One region of the Microbacterium sp. A94 genome, then DNA from elsewhere that is predicted to be linked to it. Evidence: predicted binding sites of a transcription regulator. Region 1 holds the regulator's gene; the other holds the start of a gene.
What was found. The regulator LexA, encoded in region 1, represses DNA repair genes until DNA is damaged. The targets are predictions, from matches to a motif close to TCGAACANNTGTTCGA.
Positions count from the first base shown of each region.

Region 2: the regulator LexA is predicted to act here: its motif matches at 12,459-12,474, upstream of ACSU1L_RS09505 (DUF222 domain-containing protein).

Region 1 is NZ_JBPXMU010000004.1:313,264-328,906, reverse strand. Features, by position in the region: gene ACSU1L_RS12855 (glutamate ABC transporter substrate-binding protein) at 1-262, opposite strand, end outside; gene ACSU1L_RS12850 (amino acid ABC transporter ATP-binding protein) at 297-1,046, opposite strand; gene ACSU1L_RS12845 (TrmH family RNA methyltransferase) at 1,149-1,961, opposite strand; gene ACSU1L_RS12840 (DUF2809 domain-containing protein) at 2,056-2,475, shown strand; gene rplT (50S ribosomal protein L20) at 2,555-2,941, opposite strand; gene rpmI (50S ribosomal protein L35) at 2,975-3,172, opposite strand; gene infC (translation initiation factor IF-3) at 3,244-3,879, opposite strand; gene ACSU1L_RS12820 (DUF1844 domain-containing protein) at 4,124-4,510, shown strand; gene ACSU1L_RS12815 (SseB family protein) at 4,604-5,398, opposite strand; gene priA (bifunctional 1-(5-phosphoribosyl)-5-((5-phosphoribosylamino)methylideneamino)imidazole-4-carboxamide isomerase/phosphoribosylanthranilate isomerase PriA) at 5,382-6,128, opposite strand; gene ACSU1L_RS12805 (AAA family ATPase) at 6,285-7,475, shown strand; gene hisH (imidazole glycerol phosphate synthase subunit HisH) at 7,490-8,125, opposite strand; gene hisB (imidazoleglycerol-phosphate dehydratase HisB) at 8,122-8,727, opposite strand; gene ACSU1L_RS12790 (histidinol-phosphate transaminase) at 8,724-9,809, opposite strand; gene ACSU1L_RS12785 (LysM peptidoglycan-binding domain-containing protein) at 9,831-10,193, opposite strand; gene lexA (transcriptional repressor LexA) at 10,458-11,144, shown strand; gene metE (5-methyltetrahydropteroyltriglutamate--homocysteine S-methyltransferase) at 11,253-13,568, opposite strand; gene ACSU1L_RS12770 (methylenetetrahydrofolate reductase) at 13,592-14,536, opposite strand; gene ACSU1L_RS12765 (prolyl oligopeptidase family serine peptidase) at 14,759-15,643, shown strand, end outside.
Region 2 is NZ_JBPXMU010000002.1:744,209-759,851, reverse strand. Features, by position in the region: gene ACSU1L_RS09550 (TRAP transporter large permease) at 1-595, opposite strand, end outside; gene ACSU1L_RS09545 (TRAP transporter small permease) at 592-1,140, opposite strand; gene ACSU1L_RS09540 (TIM barrel protein) at 1,250-3,019, shown strand; gene ACSU1L_RS09535 (SRPBCC family protein) at 3,114-4,100, opposite strand; gene ACSU1L_RS09530 (ArsR/SmtB family transcription factor) at 4,102-4,461, opposite strand; gene ACSU1L_RS09525 (M66 family metalloprotease) at 4,589-7,900, opposite strand; gene ACSU1L_RS09520 (single-stranded DNA-binding protein) at 8,204-8,695, shown strand; gene ACSU1L_RS09515 (ABC1 kinase family protein) at 8,706-10,385, opposite strand; gene ACSU1L_RS09510 (PadR family transcriptional regulator) at 10,386-10,958, opposite strand; gene ACSU1L_RS09505 (DUF222 domain-containing protein) at 11,087-12,427, opposite strand; gene ACSU1L_RS09500 (DUF503 domain-containing protein) at 12,528-12,824, shown strand; gene ACSU1L_RS09495 (hypothetical protein) at 12,903-13,568, shown strand; gene ACSU1L_RS09490 (DapH/DapD/GlmU-related protein) at 13,641-14,210, opposite strand; gene ACSU1L_RS09485 (MFS transporter) at 14,200-15,450, opposite strand; gene ACSU1L_RS09480 (hypothetical protein) at 15,550-15,643, shown strand, end outside.

The sequences.
Region 1 (15,643 bases):
TGGTGGCGTCGAGGTAACCGAGGTTGGGCTGGTCCTCCTTGACGCCGATCACCGGTCCCCCGTTCTCGACCATCGCGTCGAATGTCGGGCTGCCTTCGAGAGTAACGTCCTGGGCGACCTCGAACAGCGCGTCGCCGCTACCACCGTCGCCACCATCGCCGCCACCGGCGGGTGTGCTCGGGCTTCCGCTGTTGCAGGCGGTCAGGGCGAGCAGCGTGACCGCCGCGATCCCGATTCCTGCCAGTGTCCGTGTACGTCGCATGAGCGTCTCCTTCGTTTGCTGTGTATGAAGTAAGTCAGTGAGTGAGGAGCTTCGAGAGGAAGTCCTTGGCGCGGTCGCTCTTCGGGTTCGTGAAGAACTCCTCCGGAGTGTCTTCTTCGACGATGTGCCCGTCCGCCATGAACACGACACGGTCGGCGGCCTTGCGCGCGAAACCCATCTCGTGGGTGACAACGATCATGGTCATGCCTTCTTTGGCGAGCTGAATCATCACGTCGAGGACCTCGTTGATCATCTCGGGGTCGAGTGCGCTGGTCGGCTCATCGAACAGCATGACCTTCGGATGCATCGCCAAGGCGCGTGCAATCGCAACGCGCTGCTGCTGACCGCCGGAGAGCTGCGCGGGAAGCTTCGAGGCCTGCTGTGCGACACCGACGCGCTCAAGAAGCTGCATCGCTTCTTTGTCAGCATCCGCTTTCTTGAGCCCACGAACCTTGATCGGCCCGAGCGTCACGTTCTCGAGGATCGTGAGGTGCGCGAAAAGATTGAACGATTGGAACACCATGCCGACATCCGCACGAAGGGTAGCCAAAGCCTTGCCCTCAGCAGGAAGCACCTTGCCATCGATTTTGATGGTGCCGCTCGTGATCGTCTCCAGACGATTGATCGTGCGGCACAGCGTCGACTTTCCGGAGCCTGAGGGCCCGATCACCACAACGACTTCGCCCTTGTGGACGGTGAGGTCGATATCGGTCAGCGCCTGGAACTCGCCGTAATGCTTTTGAACGTTCTCCACCACGACAAGGGGTGCACCAGTCTCGGTCATGACCCCACACTAGGAGTACACGGACCCCGGAGCCAGCACTAAGCTCGTCGGGTTATCGAGTTGTAACCGACCAGAAACATGCGGCGGCAGCGGCTCGAGCGCTCAAACCCCGTCAGCCGCCCGCTGCGTGAACGCGCTTTCGTACAGGCAGACGCTCGCTGCCGTTGCGAGGTTGAGCGATTCAGCCCGTCCGAAGATCGGCAGTTTGAGCACGTGATCGGCAAGCTCGAGAGCATCCTCATCCAGCCCGCGCGCCTCATTGCCGAACAGCCACGCCGTCGGCTGGGCAAGCACACCCTCAGCGCGCGCCTGCAACAGATCGTCGCCCTTTACGTCCGCGGCCAGCACGGAGAGTCCGGCCGCGCGTGCCCGCGTGATCGCGTCTTCGAGTTCGCCCCCGACCGAAATTGGCAGATGGAACAGCGAGCCCGTCGTCGAACGGACGACCTTGGGGTTGTACAGATCGACCGTACGTCCGGTGAGCACCACGGCATCCGCGCCCGAGGCATCCGCCGCCCGGATAATGGTGCCGAGGTTGCCCGGATCCCGAATCTCGTGACAGATCGCGATCAGGCGCGGAGATCCTTCGAAGATGTCTCGCACCGACGCTGGCGTCTGCCGAGCGACGGCGACCACGCCCTGCGGGGTGACTGTGTCGGCAATCGCATTGAGAACTTCTTCGGCGACGTATTGAACCTGAACGCTATTCTCGGCCGACGCTGCACGCAGATCCGGATGTCTCTCCCACCCGGACGGTGTGGCGAAGAGTTCGACGATCGCCTCAGGATGGTAAGCCAGTGCCTCGCGAACCGCTTGCGGCCCCTCGAGGAGGAACAGACCCGTCTCCGTACGCGCGCTGCGCTTGGTCAGCTTCGCTACGGCTCGGACACGGGGGGACCGGGGATTCTCGAGCACGCTCCCAGTCTAGGGACATCGACCTCGCTCGCGCGCATCTGTGCCCCCGTCGCCATCCCGGCGATCACGCAGTTTGCCGGATTAGAGTTCCCGCGTGCCTGCGCCCGATCCTCGTTCCTCGACTCCCCGTCGCCTCATCGTGGGCACCGTCGCCGTGCTGACCGTCGCGGTCGGGCTCATCGTGCACGAGCTCGGCAGTGGCATCCCCGGTGACATCGCCGGAGACGCGCTGTACGGCGTTCTGATCTACCTGCTGTTCGTCTTCCTCATCCCGCGCAGTGCCCGCTCTCTTCCTGCGGCGCTGGCGATCATCTTCTGCACCGGGATCGAGTTCCTGCAGCTCACCGATATCCCCGCGCGGGCCGCGGCCGCGTTTCCCCCGGCTGTTCTCGTCCTGGGTGCCGGTTTCGATCAGCGCGACCTTCTCGTCTACGCGTTCGCCATCATCAGCGCCATGATCGTGGATGTTGCGATCTCGAGGGCGATGCGGCGCCGGAGTGCCGATCGCAGCTGACGACCGTCCCGGCGAATGTCCCCCAGAACACAGAAACGGGCGCCTCCCCGAGGGGAAGCGCCCGTTATCCGAAAGATGCTTACGCAGCCGACTTCGGAGCGTTGACGTCCGAAGGCAGAGCCTTCTTAGCCGTCTCGACGAGCGAAGCGAAAGTCGCCGGCTCGTTGACCGCGAGCTCAGCGAGCATACGACGGTCAACCTGGACTCCGGCGATGCCGAGGCCCTGGATGAAACGGTTGTACGTCATGCCGTTCTGGCGTGCAGCAGCGTTGATGCGCTGGATCCACAAGCGACGGAAATCACCCTTGCGCTTGCGACGGTCACGGTACGAGTAGACGAGCGAGTGGATGACCTGCTCTTTGGCCTTGCGGTAGAGGCGCGAACGCTGACCGCGGTAACCCTTGGCGCGCTCGAGGATGACCCGACGCTTCTTGTGGGCGTTTACCGCCCGCTTGACTCTTGCCATTTTCCTGTGTTCCTATTCGTGCTTGCGTCGCGCTTAGCCGCGACCGAGAAGCTTGTTCGCGACCTTGGTGTCAGCCTTCGACAGCACCTGGTCCTGGTTGAGGCGGCGGGTGCGGCGGCTCGACTTGTGCTCGAGGTTGTGACGCATGCCGGCCTGCTGCTTCTTCAGCTTGCCGCTTCCGGTGATCTTGAAGCGCTTCTTAGCACCCGAGTGGGTCTTCTGCTTCGGCATCTTCTCTTCCTTCGTGTGGCGCCTTTTCAGGCGACGGTTTCAACCCGCGGTGCGGGAGTGCGTGGGCGGAATTATTCCGCGGGCTTCTCAGCCGGGGCATCCGCTTCGTGTGAACTGCGCGCGGCCTGCTTGGTCGCAACGCGGACAGCGTTCTGCTCGGCCTTCGCATCAGACTTGTTCTTCAGCGGGGCGACGACCATGACCATGTTGCGTCCGTCGATCGTCGGGTTCGACTCGACAATGCCGAGTTCGGCGACGTCCTCAGCGAACTTGCGCAGCAGACGAACGCCCTGCTCGGGGCGAGACTGCTCGCGTCCGCGGAACAGGATCATGGCCTTGACCTTGTCGCCAGCCTTCAAGAAGCCCTCAGCGCGCTTGAGCTTCGTCGTGTAGTCGTGTGCTTCGATCTTCAACCGGAAGCGGACTTCCTTGAGGATCGTGTTCGCCTGGTTACGGCGAGCTTCCTTCGCCTTCTGGGCAGCCTCGTACTTGAATTTGCCGTAGTCCATGATCTTGACCACAGGCGGCTTCGAGTTGGGTGCGACCTCGACGAGGTCAAGATCGGCTTCCTGCGCAAGGCGCAACGCTGCCTCGATGCGGACGACGCCGATCTGCTCACCCGCGGGACCGACGAGGCGGACCTCGGGGACGCGGATGCGCTCATTGGTACGGGGATCGCTGATGCGGAACTCCTTAAACGATGGGATCTGGCCACCATGACGCTGACTGCATCACGGGCGAAATCGGAATCGTTCCCCACCCACCGGTATTCAGACACCGGCTTCGCACCCTGAACTCCGGACAGTGTCCGGTCTACCGACGTGAGCCGGTGGAGTGCAAGACCCGGTAGCCTGGAACGGCAAGCGCGGGTGGGAAGTGAATCCTCTTTCGTTTCAGAGCGTACTGCTCTGAAGCCCGACAAAGTCTAACAGAAGGCAAGGCAAAGTGACGATTCCGGTTCAGGGCGACGGCCACGATGAGCGCCACGAGCGCTGGCAGCAACAAGAAGAGGCTGCTGCATCAGCTACGCGAGACATTGCGGATGTCCCCGCGGTCGAGGTGATCACCACCGCGGCCGTACATCTCATGAGCGCAGCGGCTGTGAAGGTGGGCCTCGCCGACGACCCGGGCACCGAGATGGATCTCGATGAGGCGCGAAAGCTGATCAATGCCCTAGCCGGCCTGATCACCGCTGGAGCTCCCGAGATCAGCGACATGCACGCGCGCTCCCTGCGCGATGGACTGCGTTCGCTGCAGCTCGCGTTCCGCGAAGCATCCGTCATCCCCGACCCGATCGGCAAGGGTCCCGGCGAAAAGTACACCGGCCCGGTCAACTGAGCCGCGAGCTAACCGACGTCGAGAAATACTTTCCCGCATGAGAAAGGTGCTCCTACGCCCTGTTTCATGCGGGAAAGCATTTCTCGCGGCGCGCTACGCGCTGCGTGTGAGCTTCACAGACAGCGAGTCCGCGAGCACCGCGATGCGGTCATCGCCGGCCCAGCGCTGAGCCAACCGCGCCAGCACGGCGTCGAGAGTGTCGCGCTCCAGGCCGTCCATGAGTTCGAGAATGACCACCAGTTCGGGGCCCTCTAGGCGCGCGTCCGGATCACCGGATGCCACCGACACGTCGATCACAGCAAGCTCATGCGCGACGCTCTCCTGAAGTGCAGCGAAGACCTCGGGCGAATGGAAGCTCGGCTCCCACGCCAGCCCCTGCGCAATCGCCCAAACCGCCGGGCGACGGAGGATGAACTCGGTTTCGGAAGTCGGGTCCACAACGATGAGATCGGTATCCTCCGAGGATGCCGCCAGCGCTGCGCGCACAGCCTCAACGGGGATCGGCCGGGCCGAGGTATCCCATTTCTGCATCGCAGTGACCGAGGAGAACACCGGCTGCACCGTGCGCCCGTCGGGCGCGGCAACCGTGACGATCGAGAGCTCCTGCGTCTTGTCGACGGCGAGCCCGTGCGGCCCAACGCCCTCCTCGCCCTTCTCAGCGATGAGCGGGATCAGCACCCGCGCCGAGCGAAAGGCGTCGACCACCTCGACCTGACTGCCCTCCCCTGCACGGAAACGCAGCAGCGCCGCGAGCAGCGCAGGGTCGGCAGAACCGTCATCGCCGGCGTGCGGGTTGGACTCGAAGCTGCGCCCCTCCCAGGGAACACCCGCCGAATCACCCGGCGTCTCGGCACCGTGGCCGCAGGCGTCGTCAGTCTCCTGCGACATCCAGAGCCTCAGCCAGTGTGAACGCACCGGCGTAGAGCGCCTTGCCGACGATCGCACCTTCAACACCGAGGTGCACAAGTTCGCGCAGCGCCGCGATGTCATCGAGGTTGGCAACGCCACCGGATGCGATGACCGGCTTCGGCGTACGCGAAGTCACCTCACGCAGCAATTCGAGGTTCGGGCCGCGCAAAGTACCGTCCTTGGTGACATCGGTGACGACGTAACGGCTGCAGCCGGCGTCCTCGAGGCGCTCGAGCACCTCCCAGAGGTCACCACCCTCCTTCGTCCAGCCGCGCGCCGCCAGCGTCGTGCCGCGCACATCCAGCCCGACGGCGACGGCCTCGCCGTAACGAGCGATGACGTCAGCGGACCACTCCGGATTCTCCAGTGCCGCGGTGCCGAGGTTGATGCGACTGGCTCCGCTTTCCAGGGCTGCCTCGATGCTCGCATCATCACGGATGCCGCCGGAAAGTTCGATGTTCACGCCGCGGAACTGCTTGATGACCCGGCGGAGGATCGCGGTGTTGTTGCCACGGCCGAATGCGGCGTCCAGATCGACCAGGTGGATCCACTCAGCACCCTGATCGACCCATTCGCCGGCCGCATCGAGCGGATCGCCGTAGCTGGTCTCGGTGCCGGCCTCGCCCTGTGTCAGACGGACCGCCTTGCCGTCGGCGACATCGACCGCCGGAAGAAGGGTGAGTTTAGGTGTGGACGCGAAGTCGTTCATGTCATCCTCGGGTGGGGTGAAGAGCGCCGTAGACGGGCACGAGAACTGAGGCTACCCCGCGCCCGAGCACGCTTCAAATGCGAGACGCTCGGTGACGCGCAGATGACGTGGATTTATGCAGGCGTAGTGCAGGCCGGAGCGGTAGGCTCTCAGGCGATGTCTGGTGATACTGAAGCAGCAAAGCCTGCCGGCGAACTTCCGATTCGAGTGGGCGGCGACGATTATGCCGTCATCAGCTCCGTCCCGCTTGCGGAGTCGCCCCTCCCTCCCGCTCCGACGCAGCCACGGGGCGAGGCATCCAGCATCCCGCAGTACCGCAGGAGCAGCTCGTTGCCCGAGCCAGCCGACGCGGAGACCCTCGGAGCCGGTCCGGCCGATTCTTCGGTTTCGGATGCCATGCCACCGTCACGGCGCGAACGACGCGAAGCCCGCGAGCGGCAGTCCTTCCTGCAGACCGACCGACCAGAAGAGCCGGCGCGCCACGGTGCACGCGGAGCACTGAACAAGCTGGGGTTCAAGGTCTCCCCCAACGCCACCGAGCAATCCGAGCGCGATGATGAGACGGCCGTCAGCCGCCACTGGCCAGGCCCCCGCACGATCGCCGTTGTCAACGGCAAGGGCGGCGCAGGAAAAACCCCGACGACGATTCTGCTGTCCGCGGTCTTCGCTCGCTACGGCGGTGCGGGCGTTCTCGCCTGGGACAACAACCAGACGCGAGGCACGCTGGGCTGGCGCACCGAGGCAGGCGCCCACGACCGCACCCTGCTGGAGATGCTGCCGGAGACCGAGCGTCTGCTCGGCACTGGAGCACAGTCGGCAGACTTGGCGCATTTCGTTCACCATCAGCCGCGTGAGAAGTACGATGTGCTTCGGTCGAAGCCGATCCGGCTCGCGCATGAGAACCGTCTGCATCCGCAGGACGTCGACGCCATTCACGCGGTTGCCGCGAAGTTCTACCGACTGATCATCATCGATTCCGGTAACGACGAATCCGACCCGATGTGGCTGCGCATGATCGACCAGGCCGATCAGATCGTCGTGGCGACCACGACGCGCGATGACCACGCCGAAGCCGGCGCGCTGCTCCTGGAAGCCCTCGAAGATCGCGACGAGCGTTCCGCACGCCTCGCCGAGCAGTCGATCGTCGTCGTGTCGCAGGCAGACCCGAAGGCGACGGCCGCGGACGTCGATCACATCGTCAATGGCTACCAGGAACTCGCCCGCGAAGTCGTCAGCATCCCCTTCGATCACGAGATGGTCGACGGGCACCTGCACTACGGTTCCCTGGCCAAGCGCACTCAGCGCGCCTGGCTGTCAGCTGCAGCAGCAGTTGCGCGCGGGCTCTGACGCCAGCGCCCTGATCAGAGGTTGTTGACCCAGTTCGTCAGCAGACGGATGCCGGCATCGCCGGACTTCTCCGGATGGAACTGTGTCGCAGAAAGCGGCCCGTTCTCCACGGCTGCCAAAAACGGCTTGCCGTATGTGGTCCAGGTCAGCTTCGGCCCGGGAAACGGCGGGATGACGTCGAGTTCCCACTGCTGCGCAGCATACGAGTGAACGAAATAGAACCGTTCGTCGGCAATGCCGTCGAAGAGCACGCTGCCGGCGTCGGGTGTCACCGTGTTCCAGCCCATGTGCGGCAGCACCGGCGCCTCAAGCTCAGTCACCGTTCCCGGCCATTCGCCGAGACCGTCGACGTACTGGCCCCGCTCGACACCGTGCGAGAACATCACCTGCATGCCCACGCACACACCGAGCACGGGACGCCCGCCGGCGAGGCGGCGGTCAATGATCTCGTCTCCGCCCTGGGCAACGAGAGCCTCACGCACCGCTGCGAACGCGCCCACCCCGGGCACGAACAGACCATCCGCCGCGAGGGCTTCGGTGCGATCACCTGTGAGAGTCGCATCGGCTCCAGCCGCGATCAACGCTTTGACCGCGGAGTGGACGTTTCCTGACTCGTAGTCGTAGACCGCAACAGTGGGTCTGCGCGTCACAGTGCGCCCTTTGTCGACGGAATACCCGACACCAGCGGATCATGCGCCTTCGCCTGACGGAACGCGCGAGCGAATGCCTTGAACTCCGCTTCAGCGATGTGGTGCGGGTCGCGGCCGCCCAGCACACGAACGTGCACGGTGAGTGCCGCGTTGTAGGTGATCGCTTCGAAGACGTGTCTGACGAGTGACCCCGTGAAGTGACCGCCGATCAAGTGGTGCTCGAAACCGACTGGCTCTCCGGAGTGCACCAGGTACGGACGGCCGCTGATGTCGACGACGGCCTGGACGAGCGCCTCGTCCAGGGGAACGAGCGCATCGCCATAGCGGGAGATGCCCGCTTTGTCGCCCAGAGCCTCGCGAATCGCCTGGCCGAGGACGATCGAGATGTCCTCCACCGTGTGGTGTGCATCGATGTTCGTGTCACCGGTCGCGCGCACCGTCAGATCAGTCAGCGAGTGCTTCGCGAATGCGGTGAGCATGTGATCGAAGAATGGCACAGAGGTGTCGATCTGGCTCTGGCCCGACCCGTCGAGGTTCAGTTCAATCTCGACGGTCGATTCGGAAGTGCTGCGGCCACGGCTCGCGATACGGGAAGCGGTCATAACGCTGATTCTATCGAGGCCAGAGCGTCGAGGAACGCCGTGGTCTCGGTCTCGGTGCCGGCGGTGACGCGCAAGTGGTTCGGGATGCCGACATCACGCACGAGGATGCCCCGTTCATACAGCGCCTGGAACGTCGCCTGCGGGTCGGCCACTCCCCCAAACAAGACGAAGTTCGACCACGATTCATGCGGTGTGTAACCGAGAGCTTCTAGAGTCGCTGTGATGCGGTCACGCTGTTCAACGATCTCGTCGACCATGCCCAGCATGGTAGACGCGTTGCGCAACGCTGCCACGGCAGCCGCCTGTGTCAGAGCACTGAGGTGATAGGGCAGGCGTACCAACCGCAGTGCATCGATAAAGGCAGGGTCCGCTGCCAGGTAGCCCACCCGAGCCCCGGCGAATGCGAACGCTTTGCTCATCGTGCGCGATACCGCCAAGCGGGGACGCCCAGGCAAAAGAGTGAGGGCAGACTGCGCTTCGCGAGGCGCGAACTCCCAGTAGGCCTCATCGACGATGACCACGCCACGGGCAGACTCGTAGACCGCTTCGATCACGTCAAGACCGAGAGGAGTTCCCGTCGGGTTGTTGGGGCGGCACAGCAGCACGACGTCGGCGTCTGCCTCGCGGACCTGCGCTGCGGCATCTTCTGCCGTCAACGTGTAGTCGGGTTCGCGGGTGCCCGTGACCCAGCGTGCCCCGGTGCCCTGCGCGAGCAGCGGATACATCGAGTACGTCGGTGCGAACCCGAACACGGTGCGTCCAGGACCTGCGAAGGCCTGCATGATGTGCTGCAGCACCTCATTGGAGCCGTTACCAGCCCAGATCTGCGTGGCGTCGAGTCCGTGACCGAGATACTCGGCGAAACCCTCACGCAGCGTCGTGAACTCGCGATCGGGGTACCGGTTCACGTCGCGCAATGCGACAGCGATGTCATCGAGGATGTCGCTGGCCACCTCGTCGGGAACGGGATGAGTATTCTCATTGACGTTCAACGCAACCGGAAGCGGAGCCTGAGGTGCGCCGTAGGGTGTCAGCCCGCGAAGATCGTCACGAAGAGGTAAGTCGTCAAGAGAAGCAGTCACCCTCCCATGCTAATGCTGGGTTCAGTTGGTGTACTGCGCGGGGATGGCCAGGCTCTGACCCGACTGCAGCGATCCGCCGCCCAGCAGGTTCAGCTGCTGGATGTCATCGATCACCGTACGCGGATCGGCACCCGGTGCGATTGACTCCGCGATCGACCAGAGAGTGTCACCGGGCAGCACTGTCACACTCTCGAACTGCACGGGCTCGGCGGCTTCTCCGGATGCGAGCGCTGATCCTCCGCTGAGCGCGGCGAATCCGATCCCGGCGGCCAGCGGCAGGGCAGCAAGAGCAAGCAGCACGCGGCGCCCGCGCGTCGTCAGCCGCAGGCGCGTCGTGGCGCGGACGGGGCGGACTGCGGGGGCGGTAATGCTGATGGTGCTCATGAGTTTCTCCTCTGCCTCTTTGGCGTAGCGTTCGCATTCACCACTCGGCCGGGAGCGGCGAATGCGAAGCTACGTACCGAATGTATCTTCGAATTCGAACATCTGTCAAGACTTATTCGAAACCTCACCGTGAATTTCACCGACACGCTCGAACGGATCTTCCGAATGTGACCGTTTCTCGGATACGGTTTCGATAGAGACACACCATCACGGACCTCAGACATTCGAAGACGAGCACCGACAGCGCGCACAAAGGAGCCACTCATGAGCGATAACTCAGCCCCTGACCCGGGGGCACCGCGCACACGTCGGCGCAAGAATCTCAGCCCGAAGCAGCTGGCGATCCTCGAGGTCATTCAGACCTCGATCGCAAAGCACGGCTACCCGCCGAGCATGCGAGAGATCGGCGATGCCGTGAACCTCAAGTCACTCTCGAGCGTCACGCATCAGCTGGGCCAGCTCGAGCTCAGCGGCTACCTACGCCGCGACCCCGGTAAGACGCGCGCGATGGAGGTGCTGATCGATCTGCCGGGTACCAGCAGCGAGAGCCCCGCAGATACGAGCACGCCCGTCGGTGATGCCGCGATGGTTCCTCTGGTCGGCCAGATCGCCGCCGGCGTGCCGATCACCGCCGACCAGCAGGTGGAGGAGATCTTCCCGCTCCCCCGTCAGCTCGTAGGCAAGGGCGACCTGTTCATGCTCAAAGTTTCCGGCGAGTCGATGATCGACGCCGCCATCTGCGACGGCGACTGGGTTGTCATCCGCACGCAGAACACCGCGGAGAACGGTGAGATCGTGGCCGCAATGCTCGACGGCGAAGCGACCGTCAAGACGTTCCGCCAGCGCGATGGCCACACCTGGCTGCTCCCTCGTAACTCCTCCTTCGAGCCCATCCTCGGCGACGACGCCGTCGTGCTCGGCAAGGTCGTGGCGGTGCTGCGCGCGGTCTGAGCCGCTCATCTGATCCACAACGCAGAGACCGCCCTTCCCCGGCCTGGGGAAGGGCGGTCTCTGCGTTCTCGGTGCAGCAAGACTCCAGAGAGCGCGGACTATCCGGCGTCAGGCGGTCACCGCTACCTCGGCGCGCACGCGGCGCGTCGCCTCGACGATGTTTTGCAGCGACTGGGTCGTCTCCTCGTAGCCACGAGTCTTCAATCCACAGTCGGGGTTGACCCACAGTTGACGCGTCGGGATCTCATCGACGGCCCGACGCAGCAACGATTCAATCTCGTCGGTGGTGGGAACACGGGGTGAGTGGATGTCGTACACACCCGGCCCGATGCCGTGGGTGAATCCCACCTCGGCGATGTCTGTCACCACATCCATCCGGCTGCGGGCCGCCTCGATCGAGGTGACATCAGCATCCAGTGCACGAATCGCATCGATCACCACGCCGAACTCCGAGTAACACAGGTGCGTGTGCACCTGTGTCGCTGGCGCCGCCCCACCGGTCGCCAAACGGAACGATGCCACCGACCATTCCAGGTACGCCGCCTGGTCATGCTTCTTCAGCGGCAGCAGTTCCCGCAGCGCGGGCTCATCGACCTGGATGATCCGGATTCCGGCGTGTTCCAGGTCGCTGATCTCATCACGGAGAGCCAATGCGACCTGGTTGGCGGTCGCCTGCAGCGGCTGGTCGTCGCGAACAAACGACCACGCGAGAATCGTCACCGGGCCGGTGAGCATCCCCTTGAGGTGCTTCGCCGTCTTCGACTGCGCGTAGCTTGACCATCCCACGGTGATCGGGGCAGGACGCGACACATCGCCCCAGAGGATCGATGGCCGGGTGGCGCGCGAGCCATACGACTGGACCCAGCCGTGCTCGGTCACTGCGAAGCCGTCGAGGTTCTCCGCGAAATACTGCACCATGTCGTTGCGTTCTGGTTCTCCATGCACCAGCACATCCAACCCCAGGTTCTCCTGCAGCTCGATGACCGTGTCAACCTCGCGGCGTAGGAACTCTTCGTACTCATCATGCGAAAGCTCGCCGCGAATGTACTGCGCACGGGCACGTCGGATGTCACCGGTCTGCGGGAAGGAGCCGATCGTCGTCAGCGGCAGTGCCGGCAGGCCGAGTGCTTCGTCCTGCGCGCTCTCACGCTGTTCGTACGGCACCCGTGAGAAGTCGCCTTCGGCGAGTTCACGTGAGCGCACCACACCGTCTCGTACCCCCGGAGCATCTCCACGGTCGGCAAGGGCTGCGGATGCAGCATCCAACGCGTCCTGGATCGCGGCGCGCCCCTCGGAGAGTCCGCGAGCCAGCGTCACCACCTGCTCGACCTTCTGGTCGGCGAATGCGAGCCAGCTCACCAGACGGTCATCGAGCTTCGATTCGTCGGCGATATCGTGCGGAACGTGCAGCAGCGACGTCGACGTGGATGCGATGACCTGCCCAGCACCGAGCGCCCCCAGAGCCTCGAGCTTGTCGAAAGCGGCGGAGAGGTCACCGCGCCAGATGTTATGGCCGTCGATGACGCCGCCGACGAGCGCCTTGCCGGAGAGACCATCGACAGCTGCGGGTATATCCCCGCGCACCAGGTCGATTCCGATCGCTTCGATCGGTGCAGCGGCCAATACGGCGAAATTCGCGTCGAGCGCGGCGTAGGGAGCCGCAACGAGGATCGACGGGCGATCAGCTGCGGCGCCGATGACCGCCAGCGCACGCGCGGCAGCATCCCCCAGCTGCTCCACCGAAGCGGGCAGCGATTCGCTGACCAGCGCCGGCTCATCCAGCTGCACCCATTCCGCGCCGGCGGCACGCAGGCGGGCGAGCAGGTCGACGTACACCGGCACGAGATCATCCAAGCGCGACAGCGGGTCAAAGCCCTCCGGCGCGGCATCCGACGCCTTCGCCAACGCCAGCAGCGTGACCGGACCGACGATCACCGGACGGCTGACGTAGCCTGCGCTGATGGCTTCGGCGACCTGCTGAACCAACCGGTCGCTGGACAGCGAGAACGTCGTCTCCGGGCCGATCTCCGGCACCAGGTAGTGGTAATTCGAGTCGAACCACTTCGTCATCTCCAGCGGCGCCCGCTCACCCTCGCCGCGGGCGATCGTGAAGTACGCCGGCAGTCCGATCGATCCGTCCGCTTCACGCAGACCCTCGAAACGAGCGGGGATCGCACCGACGGTGACGGCGGCGTCGAGCACCTGGTCGTAGAACGAGAAGGATTCCGGAATGGCGGAATCGGCGCGACCCAATCCACGTGCTGTCAGTCGCTCCCGCGTTGCAGCGCGCAACTGTGCTGCGGTGGACTCGAGTGTGTTCAGATCGCTGCGGCCTGACCAGAATGCCTCGACAGCCTTCTTGAGTTCGCGTCGGGGTCCGATGCGCGGATAACCGAGGATCGTCCCCTGTGGGAGTGCGGTCATGATGTTTCCTTTCGGGGATGGGTTCAGCGACGCAGAGCAGGAGTCACGCCTGCTTCTGCCAGGACGGTGAGCACGGTTTCGTGCTGGTTGAAGGCGTACAGATGGACGCCCGGTGCGCCGCCGTCGACGACTTCGCGGGTCAGCCGGGCTGCCCATTCGATGCCGATCTCGCGACGCCCCTCGACGGTGGGTTCCACTTCCAGCGCGATGGACAGCTCGCTCGGCAGGTCCTCGCCGGTGAGCTCGAGCACCCGGTTCAGCCGAGCGGGAGACGTGATCGGCATGATGCCGGGGAGAATCGGGATGGTGATTCCTGCAGTGCGCGCCCGTTCGACGAATGCCAAGTAGTCGTCGGCATGGAAGAACAGCTGGGTGATCGCGAAGGTGGCACCGGCCGCCTGCTTCGCCAGCAGGGCTTCGACGTCCTGCGTACGGTGTGCTGAGCGCGGATGCCCCTTCGGGAAGGCTGCCACGGCGATGTCGACCCTGCGGCGCGGAGCGACTTGAGCGGCGCCCGGGATGCCCGGAACAGGCGTCTCCTCATAGGGGGCATGCTCTGCCTGGACCCGATCTATGAGCTGCACGAGTTGCGCAGAGCTCTCCAGATCGCCGAGGAACCCTTCCGGCTGATCGTGCGGTGGATCCCCGCGCAACGCGAGGAAACTGCGGATGCCGGCATCCAGGAACTCGCGGATCAACGTGGCCGCTGCGGCGTACGTGTTGCCCACGCAGGTGAGGTGCGCGAGAGGCTCGACGTCGGTGTTCTCCCGGATGAAGCGAAGAACCTCAAGCGAGCGCCCGCCAGTGGAGCCACCCGCGCCATAGGTGACCGACAGGAATGCCGGCCCGCTCTCAGCCAGTCGCAGGACCGTCTCGCGCAGCGCATCGTTACTCGCGGAGGAGCGTGGCGGGTAGAGCTCGAAGGAGAACGGCACGCGCGCGGCGGCGGGTGAGGACTCAGAAAACATGGTGCTCCTGGATGACAGAGTGGGCAGTGCACAGCCACGAATGACGCCGGTGGATCCGGACCGTTCGCGGGCGGGTGCCGGGCTCGGCTGTCGCTCCACAGCCAGGGTGAACCGGCCGTTTCCACGAATTTATGGCACCGGCACCCGGACGCGCACTGTGTGTGACGCCATGTGTCGAAGCCTCAGCTCCGCGCGCCCGGCGGCACCGCCTAGGCTCGAAGAATGCAGCCGTACGGTACTTGGCCATCGCCCTTTCGAGCCGCTGACATCGCGTCCGCCACCCCGCGCATCGACGGCGCGCGATTCGTGGGCGAGGAGATCTGGTGGGGCGAGTCCGTTCCCGACGAGGGGGGCCGCTTCACGGTGCGAAGCTCGAGCGGTGAGGTGCTGCTGCCGGCACCCTGGAGCGCTCGCTCTCGCGTCCACGAGTACGGCGGCGGAGCGTGGACGGCGGATGCCGAAGGCACGCTGTTCTTCGTCGACGCGCGGGACCAGCGGGTGTATCGGATGCGCCGGGGCGAGCGCCCGCAGCCGTTGACGCCGGCGGGCCCCAGTCACGGTGGATTGTCAATGCAGCAGGGGCGCCTGCTCGCCGTCCGCGAAGACCTCACCGTGCAGCCGCATCTGCGGGCGCTCGTTCAGATTCCCACCGACGGCTCTGCCGCCACCGAGGCGTCGGCGGTCCATGTGTTCGTACAGGGCACCGCTTTCTTCGCGCACCCGGCGCTTTCCCCCGATCGCACACGGATCGCGTGGGTGGAGTGGTCCGGCCGGCAGATGCCCTGGCAGAGCGCCCTGCTACGCATCGCGACGGTGGGCGACGACGTGTTCGCCGATGTCCGCACGCGTGCAGCCCTGCAGCCGGAGTGGGTCAGCGATTCCGAACTCCTCTACGCCGATGATCCGAGCGGGCGATGGGCGCTGTTCCGGCTCCGCATCGACGGCCTCGATGCGGCAGAGCCCGAGCCCGTTGCCGCATCCGATGCCGACACCGGCTACGGGCTGTGGGTGCTCGGCAACCGGTGGTATCGTCCGCTTGCCGACGGACGGATCGTTGCCGTGCGTACCAATGGCTCTGATGAGGTCGTCGTGATCCAAGCCGACGGC
Region 2 (15,643 bases), on a different contig from region 1:
TCACGTTGGGCATCCGCCTGACGAGTGCCCAGACGACAATGCACAGGCCGAGCGCCATCAGCAGCGCAGGGATAACGGATGCTGCGAACAGCGCTCCGGTCGAGACTGCGGCAAGGCCCGCGTAGATCACGGCGGGGATGCTCGGTGGCATGACCGGTGCGATCAGGGATGACGTCGCCGAGACGCCGGTGGCGAAACGGCGGCCGTAGCCGGCACGCACCATGGCCGGGATCTGCACCTTGCCGAGGGCGGCGGCATCGGCAACGGCGGAGCCACTCATCCAGGAGAAGCCGACGCTGGTTCCGACGGCGACGTAGCCGAGGTTGCCGCGGATGTTCGCGAGTCCCGCCTGAGCGAAGCGGAACAGCCGGTCGGCGATGCCGGCGTGGTTGGCAAGGGCGCCGAGGAAGATGAACAGGGGAACAGCGAGCAGCGGGAAGCTGCTGGCGGCGTTGGTGACGGTGCGCAGCGCCATACCGAGCGACTGGCCTTCGATGGCCATGTAGACCAACGACGGGCCGAGGAATGCGAACGGAACCGGCACGCGCAGTGCGAGCAGAAGGCCGATCGCGAGTACGAGAAAGAGAAGAGTCACAGTCCTGCCACCTCCGGCTGGTCTTCCTCGACGTCGGCGGCGACGGGGCCATGCATGGCGATGTCTGCGGCTGCGAAGAGGGCGCGAATGGTGGTGCTGACGGTGCCGATGAGCACGGGGATGTAGACCCAGGACATCGGCACGCGCAGCACGGGGGACTTCACGATGCCCTGGGTTTCGATCAGCGCCCAGGCCTCCATGCTGAGTCCGAAGCCGGTTGCTGCGACAACGATGAGCGAGAACACCTGGATGATGCGCACGGTCATCGGGTTGCGTAACGAGTCGACGAGTTCCAGGGCGATGTGTCCGTGGCTGGTGACCAGGATGCCCATGGCCGCGAACGTCGCCCACAGCAGCGCGAAGCGGGCAAGCTCGCCGGTCCAGGCGATGCTTTCGACGGGCAGGTATCGCTGCAGGGCCTGGTAGAAGACCAGGACGAGAATCACCATGACAGCGATAGCGCCGATGGCGAGTTCTATACCGGTGATGACACGCACAATGCGGCGCAGCACGCCGGTGCGGTGGGGTTGCTGATGTTGAGTCACGACGTCTTTGTCCTCGGGGTCGGTGATGCTGGAACTGAATGTACCGGTTAGTACATTGATTCAGCAATACCTCTGGGAAATTAATGTACAAACTGGTACGTTCACTGCCATGCTCACCTCAATCGCTTCCGTCTGCCTGTCCGGCGGACTCGTCGACAAACTCCATGCCTGCGCTGAAGCCGGCTTCGATGGCGTCGAGATCATGGATGCTGATCTCATCGCCGCGCCGGAATCCCCCGAGGAGATTCGCGCGCTGTGCGACCGGCTCGGGCTGCGCATCGACATGTTCCAGCCGTTCCGTGATGTCGAGGGCGTCACCGACGACGTCTTCGCCGACACCCTGCGGCGGGCGGAGGCGAAGTTCCAGATCATGAACCGCCTCGGCACCGATCTGATGCTCGTGTGCAGCAACGTCGGCACCGCCTCGATCGACGATGACGAGGTGGCGGCGCGCCAGCTGGGTGAGCTGGCCGATCGGGCAGCCGCACACGGCATCCGTCTCGCGTATGAGGCGCTGGCCTGGGGAAAGTACGTCGACGACTACCGACGCGCCTGGGAGATCGTGCAGCGCGCTGATCGGCCGAATCTCGGTATCTGTCTGGACAGTTTCCACATCCTTTCGCGCGGGCACGATCCAGCCGGCATCGAGGAGATTCCGGCTGAGAAGATCTTCTTCCTGCAGCTGGCGGATGCTCCGAAGCTCGACATGGACGTGCTCAGCTGGAGTCGCCACCATCGGCTGTTCCCCGGCGAAGGCGACTTCGACCTCGTGGATTTCATGACGCATGTGGGGCGCGCAGGCTACGCGGGACCGTGGTCTCTGGAGGTGTTCAATGACACGTTCCGACAGACCGATACGGTGCGAACTGCCGCACATGCGCACCGGTCGCTCGCCTGGCTCGCCGATCGGACCGCCGCTGCAAACGGCTGGGACGACGGCCGGCTCGGAGAAGCGCCGACGGTGACCGGTCTCGATTTCGTCGAGGTGGCCGGCACAGATCTCGCCGAGGTCGACGAACTGCTCGCCCAACTCGGATTCGCGTTCGAGGGGCGTCACCGCTCCAAGCCCGTGCGGCTGTGGAGCGCGGGCGCTGCTCGTGTGATCCTCAACGAGCAGGTACGCCATGATGAGCCTCGCCTGTCGGGGATCGGGTTGCGGGTGGCGGATGCTGAAGCCGCTGTCGACAGGGCGATCGCGCTGGGGTCACAGAACATATTCCGCCGCACGTATGAAGGTGAACAGGCGCTGCGTGGAGTCGCATCTCCGGACGGAACGCAGGTGTTCTGGAGCTCGCTGCCCGTCGAGAAGTCCTGGCTGCAGGAGTTCGATGGCGGTACCGGCGCGGTGGACGGACTCGTCGGCGAGATCGACCACATCAATCTGGCATATGCGTGGCAGGACTTCGACGAAGCGGTGCTGTTCATGTCGAGCGCGCTGTCACTGCAAGCCGAGCCGCCGGCCGACGTACCCGGCCCGCACGGGCTGATCCGCAGTCAGGTCATGCGCACACCGGATGGAATCGTTCGGGTGCCCATCAACCTGGCCCCGCCCACGGCGCCGAGGCCGGCACGCCACATCGCCGTGCGCACCGATGATGTGTTCACGGTCGCCCGCCGGGCGCGCGAACGGGGTATCGACCACCTCCGGATTCCGGCGAACTATTACGACGACCTCGGTGCGCGCTTCGGGCTCTCCCCCGAACTACTGTCATCGCTGCAGGAGCTGGATCTGCTTTACGATCGCGATGCCGCCGGCGAGTTCATCCATTTCTACACCCGCACGATCGGTGATGTGTTCTTCGAGGTGGTCGAGCGACGCGGCGGCTACGACGGCTACGGCGGCGCGAACGCGCCGATCCGGTTGGCCGCGCAGCGGTAGATTCTCGCCCGCCCCGCGCGCACAACTCCTGAAGTTCACGCAGTTCGGCCCCGAATCTGCCGGATCCGGGGCCGAACTGCTGATTTCTCAGGAGTTATGAACGCGTGGGGCTGAGCACCTCGCGCTCGAGGCGCGCGAACGACTCCTCCATGCCATCGGCCATGCCGGTGGCGAGGATCATGTCGCGGGTCTCCAGGTCGGGGTACTCGATGAGCACCGTGACCAGGGTGGCGCCATCCTCCTCGTAGAGGTTGAGGTCGTTGAGCGTCTGCGTCGGCATCCCCTGCATCCGCTCTGTCGTCACAGCGCGACGCGGGGCGTCGATGAGCAGGACTTCACCCTCGAAGCCGAATGGCTCGCCCTCGGTGTCACCGACCGGAGCCCAGGAGTTGCGGTAGCTCTCACCAACCGTCGTGGTGGCCACGCACTCCGTCATCTCCCAGCCGTCGGGTCCGAGCATCCACTGCTTGATCAGATCCGGTTCGTGGTGCGCGCGCCAGACGAGTTCGCGCGGGCCATCGACGAGACGCGTGATGCGCACATGGGTGTCATCGAGCAGCTCGACGCGCGTGCCCTTGCCCTGGGCGTAGTCGCGCAGGTCCTGGAGCACGGCATCCAGCTGGCCCATCGCCATCTTCGCGCCCTCGATCGCGCCCATCGCGACGACCTGCTCGAGCGCTTCGGCCGAAGTGAAGTAGCTGGTCGTGACCATGCGTGTGCTGTCACCGGATGCTTCGAATGAGAACGCCATGCGCATGGCGGGGAAGCCCTCCAGCGGCGTGCCGTCATCGTCGACGAAGGAATCGAGCACCTCGAACCGGTGCGGCTCCTCGATCGCGAGGAACTCCCAGGCCCCAGAAGATTTCTCGCCCTGCGGACTGGTCATGTGATAGATCGCGCGACCGCCGACGGCGTGGTCCCAGGTGGTGAAGGTGGCGGGCCACCCGGGAGGACCCCAGAAACGTTCGAGCTGGCGCGGATCGCTATAGGCCGCCCACACGCGCTCGACCGGTGCTGCGAGGTCGGCGACGACGGTCATGGTGAGGTTCTCAGCATCCGTGGTGACATCGGTGACAGGCATTTCACTCTCCTTGTTGTTTGGGCGCCGGCGTCTCTGCCAGCAGGTCGTCGAGGCGGGCGATCCGCGACCGCCACAGGGCTTCGTATTGGGCGAGCAGCGCCCGAGCGCGTGCGATCATCTCAGGATTCGCACGGACGAGCCGCTCGCGTCCCTCGGCGCGCTTGATGATGAGACCGGCGGCTTCGAGAACGGCGACGTGCTTCTGCACGGCCGCGAACGACATGTCGTAGTCGCCCGCGAGCATCGAGACGGACTGCTCGTCGTTGATCGTGCGGCGCAAGATGTCACGCCGCGTCTGGGCAGCAAGCGCTTGGAAGACACGGTCGATGTCCGTTTCACTCAATCCCATTTGTGCAACCATTTGGTTGTACGTTACGCCCGTGCGGATGCTGTGTCAAGGGCGGGCGCCGCCACCGCCACCGTGCTGTCGAACAAGAAATCGGCCGACCCCGCAGATGCGGAGCCGGCCGATATTCATGAGTCGTTCGTCAGGAACGCGCGCGGCGGATCATCAGTACCGCACCGCCGGAGAGCAACAGCACCAGGGCTGCGCCCAGCGCGATCCATGCCGGTGAACCACCGGTGGTCGCAAGGTCTCCTGCCGGCTCGACGGCAACGGGAGGTGTCTCGCCGCCGACAGCATCGCTGACCCCGCCCACTGCGGTTTCATCCGCAACGTTTCCAGCACCGTCCGGCGCCGCATCAGGAACGGCAACCGGGTCAGTCTCGGTGGGGGCGGGGGTGGGTGTGGGGGCGCCCACCGCATCTCCGATACCGCCCTCGACCGGCGCTGCGGGCTTGTCACCAGCATCCGGCGCTGGCGCCTCAGTGTTGGGAGCATCCACATCGGGGTTCTCTCCCGGCTCGACGACAGGTGCGTCACTCTCGACGGGAGCGGGCTGCTCACCCTCAGCAGGTTTGTCGCCTTCAACAGGCTTGTCGCCTTCAACAGGCTTCTCGCCTTCAACAGGCTTGTCACCCTCAGCAGGCTTGTCACCCTCAACGGGCTGCTCACCCTCCGCGGGAGTCTCGTCGTCGACCGGCGTAGAGCCGATCTCGTCGATCGCGTCGCCGATTCCGCCGGTCACTGGCTCGTCCGGAACCTCGGTCGGAGTTTCGTCAACGGGAACCTCCTCGGCCGGGTTGCCCTCAACGGGAACCTCGACGGCAGGCTTGTCGACTTCCTTGGTTCCAGCGAGAAGGGCGAGGCCATCTGCGCTGAGGTATGCCAGCAGCGGGTTGGCGTTCGTCTTGAAGCCGACCCAGTACTGGTTCGTGGTGCCCGACACCCCGTATGAGGTCACATACGAGGTCTTACGGTTGTAGTCCATTGCGCTGCGCGTATTCGAAGCACGCACAACGGTTGAGTCGCCGTTCAAGACCCAGCGCTGTTCGATGTTGTTCAACGAGCAGTCAGAAACCCCGTACGTACCCATATGCGTGACGCACAGGTTCGGGTTCTGGGCGCTGTGGATGCGACCCGCGATGTCAACGAACCAGGTTTCCTTGTGGTTGTCAGCACATTTCTGATCAGCATCCACTCGCAAAAGGTTCTTGTCATCGAGGTAGAGGCAGCGCCCCTGGTTGACGGTCACAGCCGAACCGGCCGGAGTGTCGACTGCACCATCAGCATCGGCATACCCGCGATCCTCGAGGAACGAGGCGAGTTCAGGCAGGTCTGCTGCGGTGACGCCCTTACCTCCGTGCTCAGCAAGGTAGGCCTCGACCGTGAGTGCGTCGGCAGTCAGCTGCAGAATCCGTTCTGCAACGCGACGAGCCTTCATGCTCAGCGGGGAGAGATCATCTGCCCACCCCTGGAGGATGATCATGTCCGGGACGCTCAGCACCGGGGCACCAACATTCTCGAGTCCGAGAAGGGTCGCTTCCAGCTTGCGCAGCTCCTGCTCGCGGAGCGCATCGAACCCGTCATCCATGCCAACGACGACCGCAGCGGGCATCGGCTCGAGGTCAGTGGCGATCGTGATGGGCTCGCCCATCTTGGTCGTCTGCTTCTCGACCCGGCAAGAGATCTGCGCACCGGTCGGGCGCTCGCTCTCGGCGATGTTCACGTTGAGCTGCTTGACACCGTCACTGGCATCCAGGGCGATGTACTGCGTCGCAGCATTCTGGAAGGTGACCTCGACCCAGCACGCACGATCGTACGACTGGATCTGCGGGTCCACCTGCGGCAGATCGAATGTCACACCGTAGTTCGAGCGGAATGCCGGGTACATCAGCGTCTGCTCGGGCTTGGCCGGGTTGTATCCACCGAGAAGGGTGAACACCGGCACACCGACCTGCTTAGGAGCAAGCATGTTGAAATCGGGGTTCGCCTGCTTCGCATCGACCCAGGCGCCCGCCTTCTCATCCCAGTCGCGGTAGCCGCTCGGGTAGGACGTGTCCGCGACAAGATCCCGCAGATAGGTCTGGATGCGCTTGAGAGTGTAGCGAGTGTGGTGGGTGTAGTCGGAAACCGGGCTGGCATCCCAGCCACCGGCCATCGCGTCGGTGTTGAAGTTGTAGCGACCGGCCAGGTTCTCACGGAAATCCATGCCGTTGATCGACGGGAACGGCCGGTACGCGCGCTGGTCAAGGTTTGAGCGCATGAGCCCCCGGTAGGCGATGTATCCCCATCCCGAGTCCATGTTGTGCGAGGCGTCGCGGACGATGTCATCGCCGGTCGCCTTGTTGTTCACACCCGGGTAGTGCCCGATACCGTAGGAGTGACCGAGCTCGTGGCTCAGCTCATTTCCGACGGAGTCGTACAGCGTCGCCATGCCGTTGCCACCGGACAGGCCGTGGCGATGACGGCCGTTCGAGTAGAGCCCAGCGGAGTGGTGGATGACGCGCTGGTTGGTGCTGCCCGGCTGGCGCTGATTCATCGGGGAGCTCGTGATGCCCCACGTCGCGAGGTTGATGCCGGTGGAGACCTGCGCCTTTCCGACGTTCTCGCGCATGGTGCCTGCGTAGACGCTGCCGATACGGGGATCCGGGCTGTCGACGGTGTAGATGTCACCCGAGTGGACGATGACCTTGTCGAGTTCGACGTCCTCGTACTTCGCCATGGTGAGCCTGGACAGCGGGATCGTCTGGAAGTAGTCAGTCGCACCCGACGCCGGGTCGTTGAGGAAGCGCTGTCCGTTGGCTACGGGCGGGAAGGTGAGCATGCCCAAGCGGATGTTGTTGATGACCATCTCACGCGGCGCACCGACATCGACTGCGTCGAGCGTGCCGGTGCGTCCGGCGCCGTCGATCACCGTAAGCGTGATGCCCGGCTGCACCCACTCGTACGGGAGTTCGACCGACCACGCGCGCAGCGAATATGCCACAGTTCCGCGCGAGTCGAAGCTCTGATCAGCATCCGGGAGCAGATTCGGGTGTGCGAGGTCGACGGTGCCCTTGACCTCGCCCTTGACCTTCACCTCGACCTTCAGGGAATCGACAACCGTGGTCGGTGTGACCATGAGCAGCGCAATACGATCGGCGACCAGCGTCGGTCCTTCGTGCGCTGCGTTGTCGGTGGGGTCGACGGTGGTCATCTGCGCGAACTCGACCATCGCGCCGAGATCGCCGGTGAGGTCGTTGCGGATCTCACGCTCAGAGCCGTCGCGTGTGTAGTCGTGGAAGCCGATGTCGGCGGATGCGCGGTAGCTGTCCGTAACAGGGAGAGCAGTCGCTGCAGCGGCGGCTGTCTCCTGGGAGGCAACCATCGGCACGGCGAGGGCGGCGACGCAGAGCGAAGCGACGAACCCTGTTCTCATCCGCCGAGCGGTTGACAGCGTGAATTTGCTGGGGGGCATAGTGGGGGATTTCCTCGATTGGGGGGAACGAGTCAGGCCGCGCCAGGTGGACACGACCGTGTAGGCAGTCGATCAGCGGCGACTGCTCGACTGGCGAGCATTTTGCGCAGACCCTTACCAAATTCTTATCCAGGATACTGCACGCTGCGGTCATTAACTCAGTAGCAGGGCGATTCGCCGCGATTAGGGGCTCGGGTGCGTTCACACGCCGAGAATGTCGGATGCCCGATCTACAGTGAGCACGTCTCACCGATGAGACAGTCTCGATACGAGATACAGACATACGGAACCGGAGTGAAGAACATGAACGAGACGACTCTCACCATCGTGGGGAACCTGACGGCCGACCCAGAACTGCGCTACACGCAGTCGGGTGCGGCGGTGGCGAGCTTCACCATCGCCAGCACGCCGCGCTCATTCGATCGCCAGGCGAACGAGTGGAAGGACGGCGAGGCGCTGTTCATGCGCTGCTCTGCCTGGCGCGACCTCGCGACGAACATCGCCTCATCGGTATCGAAAGGCAGCCGGGTGATCGCCTCCGGGCGTCTGCAGCAGCGCAGCTACCAGGATCGCGAGGGCAATTCGCGGGTCAGCATCGAGTTGCAGATCGATGAGATCGGGCCCTCGCTCCGGTACGCGACAGCGCAGGTGACGCGCGGGGATCGGTCGGCGCCGGTAGCAGCTGTGTCAGCGACGGTGCCCGTAGTGGCGCGAGCGGGCGCGCCAGTTGCGGCGGACGCAGCGGCGCCCGCGTCGGATGCTGGGTGGGCGGCGGTCGACGAGACACCGTTCTGATGTCGGGGCTTCAGTGCCGGCCACCGAAGAGCGCATAGAGCAGCGGCGCCGCCGAAACGATCATGAGCACCGCCCCCAGTGCGGGCAGCGGCGTGAGCAGCAGTGCACCCCCGACGAGCATGCCGGCGAACAGGACTGCGGCAACCGCGCGACGGCCGATGCTCATCACGATGTCGAGCCGCCGTTCGAGGCGGGATGTGTCGAACGTCACCGTGCCGTTGTCAATACTGGTGATGACGTTGTCGATGCGCTGCGGCAGCCGCCAGGTGACGTCTGCGGTGCGGAGTGCTCGACGAGCCAATTCCTGCACGACGTTGCCGCTCTCATCGCGGATCAGGCGCGCGGCATAGGGCTCGGCCGCATCCCAGACGTTGAAGGCGGGGTCAAGCCCGCTGCACATACCTGAGGTGAGCGAGACCGCACGGATGAGCAGCAGCATATCTTCAGGCAGCTGCAGCGGAAGCGACCGCACGACATCGCCGAATTCGGCGGCGAAGGCGCTAAATTCCTTCGGGTCGACCTTGCTCAGTTCGGCGACGCCCATCCCGCCGAAGCGTGCGAACAGGGCGGTCAGGGCACGTTCGAGTTCGAGGGTGTCGGCGGTGGGGAGCAGCATCCCGATCTCCTGCGCGGAATCCACCAGGCCTTTGCTGTCGCGCCCGGCGACGGCGATCAGCAGCGTTCGCAGCCCGTCACGCAACCCGTCTGGCACCTCGGCCATCATGCCGAAGTCGACAAAGGTGAGTCGCCAGCCGGTCCCCGCCGCTGTTCCCTCCCCCGATGCGGGCGTGACGAAGATGTTGCCCGGATGCGGGTCGGCGTGTACGAAGCTGTGGCTGAACACCTGGTCGAACATGACCTCGGCGAAGACCTTCGCGACCTCAGTCGGGTCGATCCCCGCCGCGCGCAGGGCCGTACCGTCATTGATCTTGATCGCGGTAACGTCCGACAACGTCAGCACGCGACGGGTGACGCGTTCCCAGACGATCTGCGGGGTGTTGACGCGAGGGTCGTCGGCGAAGTTGTCCGCGAAACGTTCGGCGTTCGCGGCTTCGTGCAGGTAGTCAATTTCCTCCAGGCTGGTCTGGGCGAACTCCTCGACGAGGGCTGGCGCATCGACACGGCTGGAGACGAGGCGGATTCGGCGCAGCCAGCCAGCGACGCGGCGAAGCGCGGCGAGGTCGGTGGCGACGATCTCGTCGATGCCGGGACGCTGCACCTTCACGACGACGTTTCCGAGTCCGGTATCGGCGGCGTCGAGTGCGGAGAGCCGGGCGCGGTGGACTTGGCCGAGCGATGCGGCCGCAAGCGGTTGCTCATCGACCCAGGCGAATGCGCGTTCGAGGGGTACGCCGAGTTCAGCTTCGGCCAGTGCTTTGATGTCTGCGAAGGAGACAGCGGGGACTTCGTCTTGCAGCCCGGCGAGCTCATCGGTGATCTCGGGCGGGAGCACATCAAGACGAGAGGAGAGGAACTGCCCCACCTTGATCATGAGTCCACCGAGCTCGATTGCGAGCACGTGGAACCGTTGGGCCAGTCGCTGCATCCGTCCGACACGACTGCGCTCCGTGACGCGCGAAAGGCCGACGCGTGGCAGGAACAGCTCGAACCACCACAGCTGCACCAGTTGCCTGGCGGCGAACGCGATGATGCGGCGGTAGCGTGCGCGGTGGGGACTCACTGCCCCAATTCACTTCTCGGCGAGGATCGCGTACAACCGGCGCCGTGCGTCTTCGAGTACGGCCACCGCTTCCTGCACCTGTGCGGGAGAGCCGGTGCGAGCGACCTGCGCGGCCGCGCCGGCGAGATCGATTCCCGCTTTCGGCAGCGCAGTGTGCGTTGATCCGTCGCGGGAAGAAAACGCGGCCCATGGTGCTGGCTTTTCTGCTGCGATCTCGGCTTCTTCACGCCCAGCACCGGTGAGCGAGTAGGTTTTGCGGCCGTTCTGCTCTTCTGCGGTGAGGAGCCCTTCGTCAGCCAGGAGCTGCAGCGTGGGATAGACCGATCCGGCGCTGGGTTTCCACGCGCCCCCGGAACGCTCTTCGATCTCATGGATGATCTGGTACCCGTGCATCGGCTCTTCGGCGAGGAGCGTGATGACGGCCGACCGTACATCTCCGCGCGCCATCCGCGAGGGCCCGGTGCGCTGCTCGAAGGATTTCCTGAGCTGATCCATCGCATCGAAGATCGCGGATGCCGGACCGCCGGCACCGCCGAACATTGCTCCGTCGCCGAACGGGCCCGAAGGGAATGACGTGCTCATGAGGACCTCCCGATAGTGGGTGACGCCGAATGGCTCTGGGGAGTTAACGATATATCGTTCAGTATCGCTAGGGAAGGGTGCGGCGCGAAGAGACCCGCTCATGCCACAGTGCCCCATGCCGCAATACCTCATGCCGCGATATCGAATCGTGCGCGCCCGCCGAGCCGGGGCTCGCGTGCTGGATCGACATAGTTCGGGGGAATAAACCAGACCCGCGCCCCAGCGCCGACGCCGTCAACGTTGACTTCCCACCCGTTGTCATGGATGCGATGGTGGCACGTCTCGCAGAGCAGCACCCCGTTCATCAGGTCAGTTCGACCGTGATGTCGTTGCCACCACCGGATGTGATGAGCTTTGGTCATTTCGGGTGGAAGAGCGCACATTGCGCAGCCGCCGTCCCGTTCGACGAGCGCCAACCGTTGAGCTCGAGTAAACAGCCGCTTCTTCCGGCCCCAATCGAGAATCTCGCTATCACCGCCGAGGACACAGGGGATGATGCCGTCACCCGCGGCCATTCGCCGGGCTGCGCTGACGCTGACTGGCTGATCTGCGCCGTCGATCGTTGCCCATCCGGTACCGGAGATCAGATCTTGCAGGCTGATGCGGACGATGACCGTGGCACCGGCGAGCGGTAGCTTCGAGTCGCATCCGAGCACGTGGGAGCAGAACGCCGCGAATGCGTCCGCTTGAATCATCGCTACGCTGCGGCGGTCAGCATCCGGAGCATTGGGGTCAACTGAATCCTTACGCGCAACGAACGCGGCAGACACGAAGCCGCGGAACGCGGCAAGGATCGGGGCACCGCTTTCGATATCGGTCTTGCCGCTGAAATGTAGCTCTCCATCGCGCTCGAACATGTTGAAGAAGCGCTTACTGCGACGCTCCTCTTCTCGCGGCTCGACGCCGTCGGGGTCGAGCCATGCCTCGGCGCGCACAATGAGCTTGCGCAACTCGTCGAGGCTGAGCCCGACGGCGTTCTCGGTGAGGACTCTCTCCCCCTCGGCGATGCGCTCGGCGCCCGCGGCCACCCGACAGCGATCGAGCAGCGTGATGATCATCGCCGCCGCCTGCGCGCTCAGCTCTCCAGAAGCTAGAGCCTCACGCACCAGTTGATACTTCGCCGGCAGAGGGTTGCCCAGCAGATCTGACCGCGGCGCGGTCCCCTCACCCACTTTGATCAGCCGGAATGCGTCACCCGACGACACCCCCGTCGTCGCAGCAATCAGCTTGGCGGCCGTGCGGAACCCCTGCTGCTTCGCCAAACTGTCTGGACCGAGTTCCGTTCGCGACTCGTGAGCGATCCCGGCGGCGACATCGACATGCAGGGCATCCAATCTCCGTTGCAGGAGACCGACAGCCGTTTCCGCTGCGATGAGCTGTTCTCTCGTAAAAGTATTCGAGTCACCGGCATCCGCCCACACAGCGTCCAGCCCATTCAGGGCCTCGTGGATTGCGGTCAACTGTGACATGACTCCAGCTTAGCAACCGAGTTCGACTTTGTCGAACATTATTTCGAGAAAATCGAACTTTCGGCAGATAGCAGGGTGGCTCACGTGCCACACTTGCCGCATGTGGATCGGCTGGCTCTGGTGCGATGTTTTACTCGGCGATGTGCGCTCCCTGAAGGAGAAGCGCAGCGTGATTCGTCCATTGATCTCCGACCTGGCCCGTCGCACCGAATCCGCCGCCGCCGAGGTCGGCGCCCATGATCTGCACCGGCGATCAGAGATCGGAGTGTCCGTGATCGCGGCAGAAGCCGCCCATGTTCGAGACATCCTCGATCGCGCGGAGCGGATGCTGGCGGAGGAGCATCCCGAGATCACGCTGTTGTCGACCCGCCGCGGATTGCACTCCAGCGACGACTGATCGCGGCCAATGACCGGACCACCCCTAGCCCCGATCGCCGTCGTGTGACATTCTTGCCCGACACGACCGGAGGTGATGATGGACACCATTCTCTTCTTGGGTTTCGCGATCGCGTACCTCGTCCTGCTGATCTGGGGGATCGCGCTAACAGTTCGACGCGGGCGACTGATCGTCTCCGACCTCGCACTACTCGTATTCGCAGCCCTCGTCTATGACAACGCCGTGATCGGTCTCGGTTCATTCATCGGCGAGAGCGCGGGCCTCGAGGCGCTCAACGCCGTGCGCTATTGGTTGCACGCGCTGGTGACGCCGATGCTGGTGCTCGTCGCGTGGAACGTGCTCGTTCGCGCTGGTGTGCGCTGGGCCAAGACTTCGTGGGCGACGCTGGGAGCCATCGTGATCACGGCCGCGCTCGTCACCTACGAGGTGATCGTGGGCGCGGCTCCGGCGCAGCTGGTCGCGCAGCACGAGTACGGAACGCTGAGCTATTCGAATGAGAATGCCCCGGGTGGCCCGCCGCTCATGGTGCTGTTCGTGGCTGCCGCGCTGCTTGTCGCCGGCATCTACGCGTGGAAGCGCCAGGGGTGGCCGTGGTTGTGCATCGTCACCATCCTCATGGTGATCGGAAGCGCCATCCCGTTCGATTTTCCCAGCGGAGCGGTCACGAATGCGTTCGAGCTGGTGCTGCTGGTCGGCGTCCTTGCGACGATCGCGTTCCAAGATCGGCGCGCCAAGGCCGGGTGACTCCGGGCGGGTCGACGTGCACGGCACACCCCGGGACGCGCTCGCAGCGCGCCTACCTCCACCCGCCCCCGCTCACTCAGGAACGGAGCGCACCACACGCGCGGGTGAGCCCACGACGATCGACCCCGCCGGCACATCCTTGGTGACTACGGATGCCGCCGCCACAACGGCGTCATCGCCGATCGTGACCCCGGCCAGGATGGTGGCGTTGGCGCCGATCCAGACGTTACGGCCGATCATGACAGGAGCCGGGTGCATGTCCGCACGATGGCTCGGCGCCAGGTCGTGGTTGAGGGTCGCGATGACCACGTTGTGTCCGATGAGGCAGTCGTCGCCGATGGTGATGCCGCCCTGGTCTTGGAACTTGCATCCGGCATTGATGAAGATGCGCTTGCCGAGCGTGATGTTCCGCCCGAAGTCTGAGGAGAACGGCGGGAACATCGTCACCGTCTCATCCACCGGCTTCCCGATCAGACGCGACAGCAGCGCGCGCACTTCGGCCGGCTCGTGGTAGCCGCCGTTGAGCTCGCCGGTGATGCGCATCGCCTCCTGACTCGTCCGATGCATGACCTCGTGCAGTGGCGAGTCCCCCTTAATGGTGCGACCAGAATTCAGTTCGTTCAGAAGATCGTCAAGATCCATGGTGCTTCTCCTTCTCTGCAGCCGTGGTGATCAGTCCAGGGGCCCGCCGCCTGTCCAGCACGCCGGCGAACGCCATCGCGACGAGTCCCGCAACGGGCACGACGAGCAACCCCCACCGGAGCCCGGCGTTGTCCGCGATGAAGCCGACGAACGGTGGCGAGAGCAGGAAGCCCAACCGCAGCAGCCACGACACGATCGTGAGGCCGGCGCCGTGGCGCAGGCCCGGAAGCGCGTCGGCTGCTTGCATCGCGGCGGGAATGAGCGTCGCCGACCCGAAACCTGCCGCGGCGAAGCCGAGGATCGTGCCGGGCACGGTCGGAAACATCAGCGCCAGCCCCATCCCGACGAAGATGAGCAGCCCTCCGGCGCGGGCGACGGCACGCTGTCCGAACCGGTCGACGAAGCGGTCGCCGGCGAGGCGTCCGATGAACTGTGCGCCGACGAGGGCGATGTATCCGGTCGCGGCGAGGACCGCGGGCGCGTCCAGCGAGGCGGAGAGGTAGAGGGTCGCCCACGACATCCCGGCATCCTCGACGACGGCGCCAGCGATAGAAATGAGCACGAGCGCGACCATCACGAAGACTGTCCGTCCCGAGATTCCCCGCCGCACGGCATCGCGGATCTCGGGGCCGTCGGCGACGGCATCCTCTTCGGTGACGTCGTCGCGGCCCGGCAGACACAGACGAAGTGCGATGAGCGCGACGATGCAGAACACGACGGCAGAGATGGCGAGATGGATGCCGAGGGGCAGCGCGATCGCGATCGCCACAGCTGCCATCGATCCGCCGAGAACCGCGCCGATCGACCAGATCGCATGGAAGGAGTTGATGATCGAGCGGCCGTAGCCGCGCTGCACGCGCAGACTATGCGCGTTCTGGCCGACGTCGGTGATCGCGTCGGAGGCGCCGCCGAGGAACAGGCCCAGCGCGAAGAACAGTGCCGACGGCGCGATTCCCGCAGCAAGCAGGCCGAGGCTGGTGATGATGGTGCCGATGACGGCGACCTTCGCCGAGCCGAAGCGACGGATGAGCACGGCCGCAGCAAGCCCGGCAACGATCGCACCGGCGGGGAAGGCGGCGATCGCGAGGCCGTAGGCTGCAGCATCCAATCCGAGCGTCCGCTTGATCTCCGGATAGCGCGGCAGGATGTTCGCGAACAGGGCACCGTTGGTGAGGAACAGCAGTGCGACGCCGACGCGCGCGCGGCGGAGAAGAGGAGCGACGGTGGTCGTGCTGGGCATATCTACCAGCGTAGGCCGGGGCAGCGGGGCGGGCGCCGCGGTCCGCGCGGCCGCCCTCGCTATGCTGGTCGCGTCTTAGTCGCCACGGGGGGATCCACAATGACCACGAGACGCACGCGCCGCGCGGCCGCTTTCGCCGCAGCATCCGCCGCTCTGGCACTGACAGCAATGCTGTCCGGATGCGGCCTGATCT